Linked DNA regions of Ruegeria pomeroyi DSS-3. The protein of the gene in region 1 interacts with the protein of each later gene in a pairwise test. Links are inferred from orthologs where the notes say so. Each region holds a gene or a part of one and is shown on either strand. Other genes may lie near its edges.

Evidence for each region. Proteins that work in one complex are often made in the same cells at the same time.
Region 2: the proteins of accC (region 1) and ribD interact in binary tests that used the Escherichia coli proteins (3 or more experiments, as listed by UniProt). The link is inferred for Ruegeria pomeroyi DSS-3 from one-to-one orthologs.

The regions. Positions count from the first base shown.
Region 1 is NC_003911.12:1,056,918-1,065,034, reverse strand. Bases 3,036-6,028 are described here. They hold accC (acetyl-CoA carboxylase biotin carboxylase subunit), read left to right. Parts: upstream 3,036-3,853; coding sequence 3,854-5,203; downstream 5,204-6,028. Other genes in these bases: SPO_RS05075 (DUF2155 domain-containing protein), read right to left, coding at 5,851-6,028; aat (leucyl/phenylalanyl-tRNA--protein transferase), read left to right, coding at 5,255-5,887; accB (acetyl-CoA carboxylase biotin carboxyl carrier protein), read left to right, coding at 3,349-3,843; SPO_RS05095 (LuxR C-terminal-related transcriptional regulator), read left to right, coding at 3,036-3,201. Also shown: SPO_RS05105 (class I adenylate-forming enzyme family protein), read right to left, coding at 1-1,417; SPO_RS05100 (acetyl-CoA acetyltransferase), read right to left, coding at 1,414-2,574; more of SPO_RS05095, read left to right, coding at 2,665-3,035; more of SPO_RS05075, read right to left, coding at 6,029-6,201; outer membrane lipid asymmetry maintenance protein MlaD, read right to left, coding at 6,207-6,662; SPO_RS05065 (NADH:ubiquinone oxidoreductase subunit NDUFA12), read right to left, coding at 6,673-7,056; SPO_RS05060 (RidA family protein), read right to left, coding at 7,148-7,510; ATP-dependent Clp protease ATP-binding subunit ClpX, read right to left, coding at 7,675-8,117. UniProt on the Escherichia coli protein: This protein is a component of the acetyl coenzyme A carboxylase complex; first, biotin carboxylase catalyzes the carboxylation of the carrier protein and then the transcarboxylase transfers the carboxyl group to form malonyl-CoA.
Region 2 is NC_003911.12:1,872,985-1,877,570, forward strand. Bases 1-2,983 are described here. They hold ribD (bifunctional diaminohydroxyphosphoribosylaminopyrimidine deaminase/5-amino-6-(5-phosphoribosylamino)uracil reductase RibD), read left to right. Parts: upstream 1-948; coding sequence 949-2,019; downstream 2,020-2,983. Other genes in these bases: SPO_RS08915 (secondary thiamine-phosphate synthase enzyme YjbQ), read left to right, coding at 1-329; nrdR (transcriptional regulator NrdR), read left to right, coding at 458-928; SPO_RS08930 (capsular polysaccharide biosynthesis protein), read right to left, coding at 2,223-2,983. Outside these bases: more of SPO_RS08930, read right to left, coding at 2,984-4,226; SPO_RS08935 (polysaccharide biosynthesis/export family protein), read right to left, coding at 4,230-4,586. UniProt on the Escherichia coli protein: Converts 2,5-diamino-6-(ribosylamino)-4(3h)-pyrimidinone 5'-phosphate into 5-amino-6-(ribosylamino)-2,4(1h,3h)-pyrimidinedione 5'-phosphate.

The DNA.
Region 1 (8,117 bases):
TGGGCCGCTTGAACCGCGCGATGTTGCGGGTGCAGAGCGCGTCAAGCTCTGCCGCCGTGGCCTCGCCCACCACAAAGGCCACCACCTCCTCGCCCCAGTCGGGATGCGGGCGGCCCACCACCGAGGCCTCGCGCACCAGCGGATGGGTCAGCAACACCTCTTCGACCTCGCGGGGATAGATATTGGAGCCGCCCGAGATGATCAGATCCTTGGAGCGGTCCTGAAGCGTCAGATAACCCTCCGCATCCAGAAACCCCATATCGCCGGTCATCAGCCATCCGTCGCGCAAGGCCCTGGCGCTTGCCTGCGGGTTGCGCCAATATCCCGGCATCACCACGTCCCCGCGCACCATCACCTCGCCGGTCTGGCCCGGCGGCAGCGGCGCACCATCCCCATCGCCGATGCGCAACTCAACCGGGGATTGCGCGCGCCCGACACTGGCCAGCCGCTCCTGCCAGCGCGGATGGCTGCGGTCGGTCACGTCATGGCGCGACAGGGCGGTGATGCCCATCGGACATTCACCCTGACCATAGATCTGCACGAAGATCGGCCCGAAGTGCTCGACCGCCTCGACGATGTCTGCCAGATACATCGGCCCGCCCGCATAGACGACGGTGCGCAGCCCCTCGCCGGTTTCTCCGCTAGCGCGGGCCTGGTCGGTCATCCGCTTGACCATGGTGGGCGCGGCAAACATCTGGACCCGGGTGAAATGGCGCGCCAGACCGAAGATCTCACCCGGCTCGAACCCGCCCGAGGCCGGGCAGACATGGCGCGCCCCGCGCAGCACATGCACCATGTTGTACAGCCCGGCGCCATGGCTCATCGGGGCGGCATAAAGCACCGTATCCTCGGGTGTGACCGGATCCACATCCACCGGATAAGCCAGTGAGACCGCCATCAGCATCCGGTGGGTGATCATCACCCCCTTGGGCCTGCCCGTGGTGCCCGAGGTGTAAAAGAGCCAGGCCAGATCACCCGGATCGCATTGCGCCGGTGCCGCGACCGGATCGGCGGCAAGGATCGCGGCCAGCCCGGCCGTACCCGTCTCGACAATGCGGCCCGGCGCCTGCGCCGCGTGCAGCGCCGCGGCGAGATCGGGTGCAGCAAAGGTGATCGTGGTTTCGGAGTCGGCAAGGATGAACGCCGCCTCGCGCCCGTGCAGCTTGGCATTGATCGGCACTGCGGCAGCCCCGGCATACCAGATGCCGTATTGCAGGATCAGGTAATCGGGGCTGTTGCCCATGAACAGCGCAACCCGGTCGCCCGGCGCCACGCCCTGACTGCCGAGCCATCCCGCCACCCGCGCGGCGCGGTCGTGAAACGCCGCATAATCGGCCACCAGATCGCGCCCGAGAAACAGCGCCGGGCGCTCGCCACCCGCCTGCGCCTGCCGCGCCAGCCAGAGGCCGATGTTCATGCCTTGACCGGTTCCAGGATCGAGGCGTAATTGGCAACCCCCGATCCCCCCATGTTGAAGACCAGCCCCAGTTCGGCGCCCGGATGCTGCATCGCATCCGCCTGTCCCAGCACCTGGCGCGCGATGAGCGCATGCATGGATACACCTGTGGCGCCGACCGGATGCCCCTTGGCCTTGAGCCCGCCGGACAGGTTCACCGGCAGGCGCCCGCCTTCATGGACGACACCGCCCTCCAGCAGATCGGCGGCATGGCCATGGGCCGCCAGCCCCATCGCCTCGTAGATCAACAGCTCGGCAATGGTGAAACAGTCATGCACCTCGGCCACGTCGATATCGCTGACGGTAACCCCGGCCCGGTCATAGGCCCGGTGGATGGCCCGGCGCGGCCCCTCGAAGGCCAGCAGATCGCGCTGCGACATCGGCATAATATCGTTCACTTGCGCCACGCCACGCAGCCGCGCGGCCTTGGTCACGTCACCCAGCATGTCGTCGGCCACCAGCACCAGCGCCGCCGCCCCGTCCGAGACCAGCGAACAGTCGGTCTTTTTCAGCGGCGCGGCGATGATCGGGTTGCGATCGGACACCTCGGCACAGAACGCCTCGTCCAACGGTTTCTGCAACTGCGCCAGCGGGTTGTTGACCGAATTGCCGTGGTTCTTGGCGGCAATCCGGGCCAGCGCCCGGCTGTGATCGCCGTAACGCTCGAAATAGGCCTGCGCAAACTGCGCAAAGACACCCGGAAAGGACAGGCCCGCCTCTTCCTTTTGATACGCCGCATGGCCCAGGGCGGCGGCCACTTCGGCGGTGGGCAGATGCGTCATCTTTTCCACCCCGATCACCAGCGCCACCCGCGCCTCGCCCGACAGGATCGCCTGACGCGCGGCAAACACCGCCGCCGAACCCGAGGCACAGGCGTTTTCCAGCCGGGTCGCGGGTTTGAAGCGCAGGGCGGGGTCGATGCTCATCGCCAGCGACGCGGGGAACCCATCGCCAACCAGCCCGGCGTTGAAATGCCCGACCCAGATACCATCGACCGCCTCGGCGCCCAGCCCGGCATCAGCCAATGCATCGCGCCCGGCGGCGGTGATCATGTCCTCGACCGACATGTCTGTCAGCTTGCCGAACTTGGTATGCCCCCAGCCCGCGATGGAAACCATGGTTCATCCTCCCCAAATGATTTGTGGCAAATCCTGCCAAGACGCAGCTTTCGCTTCAATTCCGTAGAAATACCCGTCACCATACACAGCATGAGCGATCCCGGCTTCGAATATGCGCCTATCGGTCTGGTAGAGCTGGAAAACCGCGTCATCCGGCGGTGCAACCTGCATTTTGCCAGCATGTTCGGCGGGCAGGAAAGCGAGTATCGCGACATGCCGCTGCTCAGGCTGTATCCCAGTCACGAGGATTTCGAGCGCATCGGCAAGCGTGGCCTGCAGGTTATGCGCGAAACCGGCTATTACACCGACGAACGCATCATGCGCCGCCGCGACGGCGATCTGTTCTGGTGCCGGGCGCGGGGCAAGTCGCTGACGCCCGACGACCCGTTCCGCCACGGGATCTGGAGCTTTGCCGACATCTCGGAAGAGCGCCGGGTGGTCGAGCTGACCCCGCGCGAACGCGAGGTGGCGCTGCTGACCTGCCGGGGCCTCTCGGCCAAGGAGGTGGGCGTCGAACTGGGGCTCAGCTATCGCACCATCGAGGCGCATCGCGCCCGGTTGCTGCAAAAATTCGGCGCCCGCAAACTGCCGGAACTGGTGGCAAAACTGTCCGGGATGCCGCTTTGATCGCATTTTCCTCGCAATCGAGCGGCGCAAACCCCATGTTTCCCGGTGACAGGGCGCTTTTCATGGCCCGACGCTTGGCCTATAACGCCGCGTAATTCACGAGCCCGACCACCACAAACGGGCCAAGGGGAACCGTCGAGGACACTCATGACAGACAGCAGACACGAAGCGGATGTGGCATTCATCAAGGCGCTGGCCGAATTGCTGCGGGAAAACGATCTGACCGAAGTGCAGGTCAAGCGTGAATATGGCGAGGAAGACAGCCTGAACGTGCGCGTCAGCCGCGTGTCGCCCGTTGCCGCCGCACCGGTACAGGTTGCCGTGCCCGCCGCGCCCGTGGCCGCCGCACCGGTCGCGCCCGCAGCGCCCACCGCCGCACCGGCCAGCGCCGAGGACCCCGCCGCCCATCCGGGCGCCGTCCCCTCGCCCATGGTTGGCACCGTCTATCTGCAGCCCGAACCGGGCGCGCCCTCTTTCGTCAGCGTCGGCGCCAGCGTTGCCGAGGGCGACACGCTGCTGATCGTCGAGGCGATGAAGACCATGAACCACATCCACGCACCGCGCGCGGGCACCGTCAAACGCATCCTGGTGGGAGACGGCGACGCCGTGGAATTCGGCACCCCGCTGGTCATCATCGAATAAGGGCGCAATCATGTTCGACAAGATCCTGATTGCGAACCGAGGCGAGATCGCCCTGCGTGTGATCCGCGCCGCGCGCGAGATGGGGATCGCCACGGTTGCCGTGCACTCCACCGCCGACAGCGACGCGATGCATGTGCGCATGGCAGACGAATCGGTCTGTATCGGCCCCCCGCCCGGCAACCAGAGCTATCTTTCGGTGCCCGCCATAATCTCGGCCTGCGAGATCACCGGTGCTCAGGCGATCCATCCCGGCTATGGCTTTCTGTCCGAAAACGCCGGTTTCGTGCAGATAGTCGAAGACCACGGCATCACCTTCATCGGCCCTTCGGCCGAGCATATCCGCATCATGGGCGACAAGATCACCGCCAAGGACACCGCCAAGGAACTGGGTATCCCCGTGGTCCCCGGCTCGGATGGTGGTGTGGCAGATGTGGCCGAGGCGCGCCGGGTCGGCGAGCACATCGGCTATCCGGTGATCATCAAGGCCACCGCCGGTGGTGGCGGTCGCGGCATGAAGGTCGCCCGCAATGCCAAGGAGATGGAGCACGCCTTTTCCACCGCGCGCTCCGAGGCCAAGGCCGCCTTTGGCAATGACGAGGTCTATATCGAGAAATACCTGACCACGCCGCGCCATATCGAGATCCAGGTGTTTGGCGACGGCAAGGGCAACGCGGTGCATCTGGGCGAACGTGACTGCTCGCTGCAACGCCGTCACCAGAAAGTGTTCGAAGAGGCCCCCGGCCCCTGCATCACCCCCGAGGAACGCGCGCGGATCGGCAAGATCTGTGCCGATGCGGTGGCCCGGATCAACTATATCGGCGCCGGTACCGTGGAATTCCTCTACGAGAATGGTGAGTTCTACTTCATCGAGATGAACACCCGCCTGCAGGTGGAGCATCCGGTGACCGAGGGCATCTTTGGCGTCGATCTGGTGCGCGAGCAGATCCGGGTTGCCGCTGGCCTGCCGATGTCCTTTACCCAGGACGATCTGCAGATCAACGGCCACGCGATCGAGGTGCGGATCAACGCCGAGAAACTGCCGAATTTCTCGCCCTGCCCCGGCAAGATCACCGCCTATCACGCGCCCGGCGGTCTGGGTGTGCGGATGGATTCTGCGCTTTATACCGGCTATTCGATCCCGCCCTATTACGACAGCCTGATCGCCAAGTTGATCGTGCAGGGCCGCGACCGCCCCGAGGCGCTGGCGCGTCTGCAACGGGCGCTGAGCGAGCTGATCGTGGACGGCATCGACACCACGGTGCCGCTGTTTCACGCGCTGCTGCAAGAGCCTGACGTCCAGAGCGGTACCTATAACATCCACTGGCTGGAGCGCTGGCTTGCGGAGAATCTGGCCGACTGACCATGTGGGCCGGGTCCCTGATCCGGCCCCTCTCCGCGCGGCGAGCACGATATGAGCCTGCCGCCCGAAATCCTGCTGCATGGCTATTCCATCGGCATCTTTCCGATGGCCGAACATCGCAACGACCCGGACGTGTTCTGGGTCGATCCGATCCGGCGCGGCGTCTTTCCCCTGAACGGGTTTCACCTGTCACGCAGCCTGGCCCGGCGCATGCGGCGGGGCGGCTACCAGGTCAGCATCGACCGTGATTTCGCAGGCGTTCTGGATGGTTGCGCCGACCGGGCCGAGACCTGGATCAACCCCGAGATCCGCGCCAGCTATCTGGCGCTGCACCACCTGGGCCATGCCCATTCGCTGGAAGTCTGGCAGGCCGGGCAGCTGATCGGCGGCGTCTATGGCGTGGTGCTGGGCGCGGCCTTTTTTGGGGAAAGCATGTTCTCGCGCCGCACCGATGCGTCAAAGATCGCGCTGGCGCATCTGGTCGACCGGCTGCGCCAGACCGGGTTCGCCCTGTTTGACACCCAGTTCCTGACTGCGCATCTGGCCTCGCTGGGCGCGGTGGAAATCCCCCGCGCCGAATACCGGCGCCAGCTGGAGCGCGCGCTGAACGGGGCGGCGGATTTCGCGGCCGTGATCGAGCAGAGCCCTCAGGGCGTCATACAGCGGATCACCCAGACGTCATAGCGCGAATGGTCAAGCGCGCTCAGCGCCGGGGACGAGGCGATCATCCACCCGTCAAAGATCGCCTGGCGCTGGCCGCGTTCCCAGATGGTGAGATAGGCAAAGGCGTCGCCGGTGGGGTTCTCGACCGGATAGCGGCAATCGCCCAGCGCCACATCCAGCCCGTAAATCTCGGCCGTGCCGCCGGTTGCGACCCTGAAATCCTCGGTCTGGCCGCTGACCTTGTCGAGCCCGCGCAACATCGCCCCGGTGCCCGAGGTCACCGCATCCCCCGCCACAAGCGGCGCTGGCAACAGCGCCAGCAGGACCGCCACCAGACGGATCACTCGCCGCTCCCGTCGCCTGCCACGAACTTGACCAGCAGCGAGATCAGGCTGACCGCGCCCTGGGTGTCGTCGATCACGTCGCCCGGTTCGAAGTAGAAGGCCGAACCGCCCGGCATGATTTCAAGGAAATTGCCGCCCAGCAGCCCCTCGGACGAGATCACCGCCGCGCTGTCGTCGGGAATCTGGATCCCCTCGCTGACGGTGAACCGGGTGTCGGCGCGATAGCTTTCGGGGTTCAGATCGACCCCGGTGACGGTGCCGATCTTGACCCCGGCCAACCGCACATCGGTGCCCACCGTCACCCCTTCGAGCGAGCGGAACGAGGCCGCCAGCTCATAGCCGCCGGTGCCGCGCGACAGGCCGGTGGCCTGGCTGGCATAGATGCCAAAGGTCAGCGCCGCGGCCAGAACCGCCCCGCCGACCAGAACTTCTGTCATGTTGTGGCTGGACATATCCGCCTCTTTATTCCGGGCTCCAGGCCTCGTAATCGCGCCGTTCGACCGGCTTGGTCCGGCGCAACGATCCCGCCGGGACATAGGCCAGAGGCGTACCGGTCAGGTTTTCCTGATGCGGTTTTTCCCAGGCCTTGTGGGGCAACGGCCGCTCGCTCGGCGGTTCGTCCCAGGTCCGGTGCAGCCAGCCATGCCATTCCGGATCAATCCGGCTGGCCTCGGCCTCGCCGTTGAAGATGACCCAGCGCTGGCTGTCATCACCATTGCGGTAAAAGATGTTGCCCTGCGCGTCCTCGCCCACCCTTGTCCCCTTGCGGGCGGTATAGATCCGGGTGTTCAGCGTGGCACCGTTCCACCAGGTCACGGCGCGCAGCAGGGTGTTCAGGATTCCCATAGGGTACCTCCGAAAATGACTTACCAGCAGATATGACCGATGCGCGCGCCAAGGTCCAGAGGCCAGCCCCCGTGACAGGCGCGCGCAGCTCTCATTGTGGCAACAAGGCCGTGACTTCGATCTCGATCCGGTACTTGGGGTCGATGAGGCCGCATTCGATCATGGTCGCCGCCGGCGGATTGGCGCCAAAGGTCTCGGCCAGGATCGGCCAGCAGGGTTCGAACTCGGCCGCGTCCGGCAGATAATAGGTCACCCGCACCACATCGGCGAATCCAGCACCGGCCTCTTTCAGAGCCGCGCCGATGACCTCCAGGGCCGAACGGCACTGCGCCACCACATCCTCGCCCTGCCCCACGGTTCCGGCCACATGGACAAAGCCACCCGCCACCACCGCTCGGCAATAGCCGATCTTGGCCTCAAACGGGCCACCCGATGAAATCCGCCTTATGCGCATCTTGCCTGCTCCTTCCCGATTGCCATGCCTGCACATGGCCTTTTCACTTTGCTCAAAATACTCCGGGGGCGTCACCGCAAGTGACGGGGGCAGCGCCCCTTCTCCCCTCTCAACGGAAAACGGCGCGGAAATTCCGCGCCGTCCTATCCTCACGCGTCCGGGCCTCAGCCCGCGCTGGCCGACCCCTTTTCGGCATCGGCATAGATCAGCAGCGGCTGCGCGTCCGAGGTCACCGCCTCTTCGTTCACCACCACCTTGGTCACGTTATCCATGCTGGGCAGGTCGAACATGGTATCCAGCAGGATATCCTCCATGATCGAGCGCAGGCCGCGCGCGCCGGTCTTCCGTTCGATGGCCCGCTTGGCAATCGCCTTCAGCGCGTCATCGGTAAAGTCCAGCTCGGTATCTTCCAGTTCGAACAGGCGCTGATACTGTTTGACTAGCGCGTTCTTGGGTTTGGTCAGGATGGTGACCAGCGCATCCTCGTCCAGATCCTCCAGCGTCGCCAGAACCGGCAGACGGCCGACAAATTCCGGGATCAGGCCGAATTTCAGCAGGTCCTCGGGCTCCAGTTCGGTAAAGAGCTCGCCCACACCGCGCTCGTCGC
Region 2 (4,586 bases), 810 kb from region 1 along the record:
AGGGCGACGGGCTGCTGACGCTGATGGTGCGGCATACCTCGTGCTCGCTGTTGATCCAGGAAAACGCCGACCCAGAGGTGCAGAGCGATCTGACCGCCTATTTCGACCGGCTGGTGCCGCCCGCCGATCACCCCTCGATGCGCTATCTGCGCCATACCTACGAAGGCCCCGATGACATGCCCGCCCATATCAAGGCGGCGCTGATGCCGGTGTCGCTGGGCATTCCGGTGCGGGCGGGGGCGCCCATGCTGGGCACCTGGCAGGGTCTCTATCTGGTCGAACACCGCCGCGCGCCCCATGACCGCCGGATCGCCGCCCATTTCGCCTGACCCGGGCCCCTCATTATCTAGGGGCTGCAAATCTCCTCTACCCAAATCCTAGCGTTGGGCCTATAGTTGTGGATAAGTGAGCCGAAGCGTTCACAAAAGAGGCGGATTAACGGACGAGGAGACGGCGGATGCGCTGCCCGTTTTGCGGAAATATCGACACTCAGGTCAAGGATTCACGCCCGGCAGAGGATCATGTCTCGATCCGCCGACGCCGGTTCTGCCCCGCGTGTGGCGGCCGGTTCACCACCTACGAACGGGTTCAACTGCGCGATCTGGTGGTCATCAAGACCAGCGGCAAGCGCGAGGATTTCGATCGCGACAAGCTGGAACGCTCGATCCGCATCTCGATGCAGAAACGGCCGATCGACCCCGAACGGATCGACCAGATGATTTCCGGCATCGTGCGGCGTTTGGAAAGCATGGGCGAAACCGACATCCCGTCGAAGAAGATCGGCGAGATCGTGATGGAGGCGCTGGCTCGGATCGACACCGTCGCCTATGTTCGTTTTGCCAGCGTTTACAAGAACTTCCAGGCGGCTGACGACTTCGAGGACTTTGTCCACGAGCTGCGCCCGCCAAGCCCGCCAACCGAAGAGTGAGCATGTCTGACGCGCGATACATGGCGCTGGCCCTATCCCTGGGCCGGCGTGGGCAAGGTGTCTGCTGGCCCAATCCGGCAGTGGGCTGCGTCATCGTCAATGAGGGTCGCATCGTCGGGCGGGGCTGGACCCAGCCGGGCGGGCGGCCCCATGCCGAGGTGGTCGCACTGGCCCAGGCCGGTGGGGCGGCGCGCGGCGCCACCGCCTATGTCACGCTGGAACCCTGCGCCCATCACGGCAAGACGCCACCCTGCGCCGAGGCGCTGATCGCTGCTGGCGTGGCGCGGGTGGTCGCCGCCATCGAGGATTGCGATCCGCGTGTGGCGGGCAACGGGTTCGAGATGCTGCGCCGCGCCGGGATCGAGGTGTCGGTCGGCATCGGCGAGGATGCGGCAGCGCGCGATCTGGCGGGCTTCTTCCTCAAGACCGAGCTGGGCCGGCCTTGGGTCACCCTGAAACTGGCCAGCAGTTTTGACGGCCGCATCGCCACGGCCTCGGGCGAAAGCCAATGGATCACCGGACCCGAGGCGCGGCGCGCGGTGCACGCCATGCGCGCGCGCCACGATGCGGTGCTGGTGGGGGCCGGAACGGCGCGCTCGGATGATCCCTCGCTGACGGTGCGCGACATGGGCGTGGCGCAACAGCCGGTTCGGGTGGTGGTGTCGCGCTATCTCGACCTGCCGTTGATGAGCCAGCTGGCCCGGACCGCGCGGCAGGTGCCGGTCTGGCTCTGCCATGGGCCCGGCGTGGATGGTGACCGCGTCCGCGCCTGGGAAGGCACCGGCGCGCGTCTGATCCCCTGTGCGGTCGAGGCCGGACAGATCAGCGCGACCGACCTGCTGCGGCAATTGGGCGGGCAGGGGCTGACCCGGGTGTTCTGCGAAGGCGGTGCCTCGCTGGCCGCCTCGCTGTTGGCGGCCGACATGGTGGACGAGCTGGTAGGCTTTACCGCGGGCCTTGCGATCGGGGCCGAGGGCTTGCCCGCCGTGGGTGTGCTGGGGCTGGAACAGTTGTCCGAGGCGGCGCGCTTCGACCTGATCGAGACCCGCGCCATCGGCGCCGATATCCTGCATCGCTGGCAACGCCAATAGGTGGGCCTTGATCCCATTGAGCGCCTTCGGCGCGCTTTATCCTGGGCTTTGTGGCGCGGCAACGCCGGTTTTCAGGCGACGGGCCCTGTTGCGCGAACGGATGCTTCCGGCGGGAGTTTTTGTTGCGAAATGAAGGGGCTGCTGCTTCTTTCTGGTCCTAAATACTCATTTCCGGCCCCGTCAAGCGCGCAAGGATGCGGGTTTCAGCGCCACAGATGGGCATGGGTAGCCAGCAGGCCTTGCAGCTTTGACAGCAGCCGGTTGGCGGGCCCGGGATGGGGGATGGCGCCAGAGGCGAGGCGTTGGGCGGCAACCTCGACCGGGCAGGGCTGGCCCGTACGCGGATCCCAGTAGCGCGGGTAGTCGATCAGCGCGGCATGGACGAGGCCGGCCAGGTCCGGCCGCGCCTGCCGCCGCGCCGGGATGGGGCCCAGGTCGCGGGTGAGGCCCCAGCCAGCATAGAAGGGCGCGCCGAGCGTGGTCACCGGCAGGCCGCGCAGCAAGGCCTCGAAGCCCAGCAGAGAGGTCAGCGTCCAGACTTCGTTCACCTGATCCAGAAGCTGCATCGGGTCGGCTTGGGTCGCGATCACATCGGCCAGCGTGCCCGGGTCGATGCCGCCGACACGCAACCCCGCCTCGACGTCGGGGTGTGGCTTGTAGACGATCACCGCCTGCGGATGCGCGGCGCGGACGCTGCGCAACAGGTCCAGATTGCTGCGTATCTCGCCGGTGCCGGTCAGGATCGAGGCGTCGTCCTCGACCTGGCCGGGCACCAGGATGCGGTGGCCGGGGGGCAGGTCGGGCAGGGCGCCGCCGAGGTTGTATTTGCTGATGCGCGCGGTGGTGAGCATGCGGATCAGCGCCTCGGCCCGCTGGCGCTGGTCGGCGCGCAGCTCGGCGCGGCGGGCGATCAGGCTCTCCAATGCGCTGGGGCGGGTCGGGTCGTAATAGATGCCACTGTCATCGGTGACCAGCGACAGCGGCGGCACCAGTTCCGCCCCCAGCCCGCGCGAGCGCAGAAAGCCGTCCTCGACCCGGGTGGCTGTGTCGCTGGCCGCTGCGCGCGCGGCCCAGACCATATGCGGGCGCGGATCCCCGGCGGCGGGCGTGTCGGTAAAGCTGATCCGGCCAAAGCGTCCGAACATGCGTTTCAGCGGGCGGCGTTTCCACAGGCGCATGCCTCCCGCTGTCCATCCCGCCCGATCCTGCCGCCAGGCGCGGGTCTGCGCCTCAAGCGTGTCGAGCACGGTTTCCAGCTCGCAAAGCTTGTCGCCGAACGGATCGTACCAGGTGGGATAAAGGATCATTGCGGCGGCAAAAAGCTGTGCGCGCGTCAGGCGGCGCTCGCGGCGGGGCACCGGGTGTTCGTCCAGCGTCAGCCCCCAGCCGGCATAGAAGGGCTGGCCAAAGACGCGCGGCTTGTGCCCGGCCAGGATCGCCTCGAACCCCAGTTGCGAGGACAGGGTGTAGACGCCCACTGCGCCGTCGAGCAGGGCCCAGGGGCTGAGCGGGGCGTCGTAAAGGCTGACGCGTACGCTGATATCGCGCTCGCCATAGTAGCCGGGGCGGAACCCGGCGGCGGTTTCGGGATGGGTCTTGATCAGCACCCTTGCGCCGGGGTGTTCCTCTTGCGCAAAGACAAGCATCTCGCGGAACAGCGCGTCATTGCCGCCGCTGGCGGTGACCGAAGCATCGCCGCGGGTCTGGTCGATCACCAGAACATAGCCCGGTTCGGGCAGCGGCAGATCGGGATCGGTGGCGCAGTACTTGCTCAGATGGTTTTCGCGGATGCGCGCCATGGCGTCGCGGGCCCGGTTCAACAGCGTGGTATCGTCCAGCGGGGCGCTGGTCAGCAGCTGCTCCAGATCGCTGGGCGTTGTGGGGTCGAAATGCACGCCCGCGCGGTCCAGCAACAGGCCCAGCGGCGGTTCGCCCGCGCGGCCGGGAAAGAGCGAGCGCAGAAAGGCATCCTCGACCCGCAGCAGCGGGGCCGCGTGGCGCGCGGCCACGGCCAGGCCGCGATGCGCGGTCGGGCTGTTGCCCCAGATACCGACCTGATCGCCCTCGGACGGCAGGCCCAGCCGGATATCGTAGCCCGCCAGCGTCAGGATGCGGCGCAAGCGGCGTTGGGTGAGAAAACCACCGTTATAAACGAACAGCCGGGAGCGGTCGCTCCCGGCTGCCCGGTTCATGCCACTGGGCGACATGCGTCAGCTGCCAGCGATCGTCTGCAGGTTGGCCAGCGGGGTCAGGCCGCCGGAGATAAGCGAGATGGTCTTGGTCCACTGGGCATAGGGCGCTTCGGTGACGTAAAGCGTGTCCTCGTCCCGGATCACGAAATCGCGGGCGGTGAACAACCCGTTGGGTTCGGTCAGGTTCAGCACGTAAACCATGCGCTGCGCGCCCTGCAGGTCGTCGCGGCCCAGAACCAGGCCGGCAATCTCGGCCGGCTCGTTGCGGAACACAAAGACACCGGTCGGATCCGAGGCCGCCGAGATCAGGCCGCCGACCTGGGCGATGGCCTCGAGTGCGGAGAGGTCCTGTGTTTCAAAGGGCACGCGGGCCTG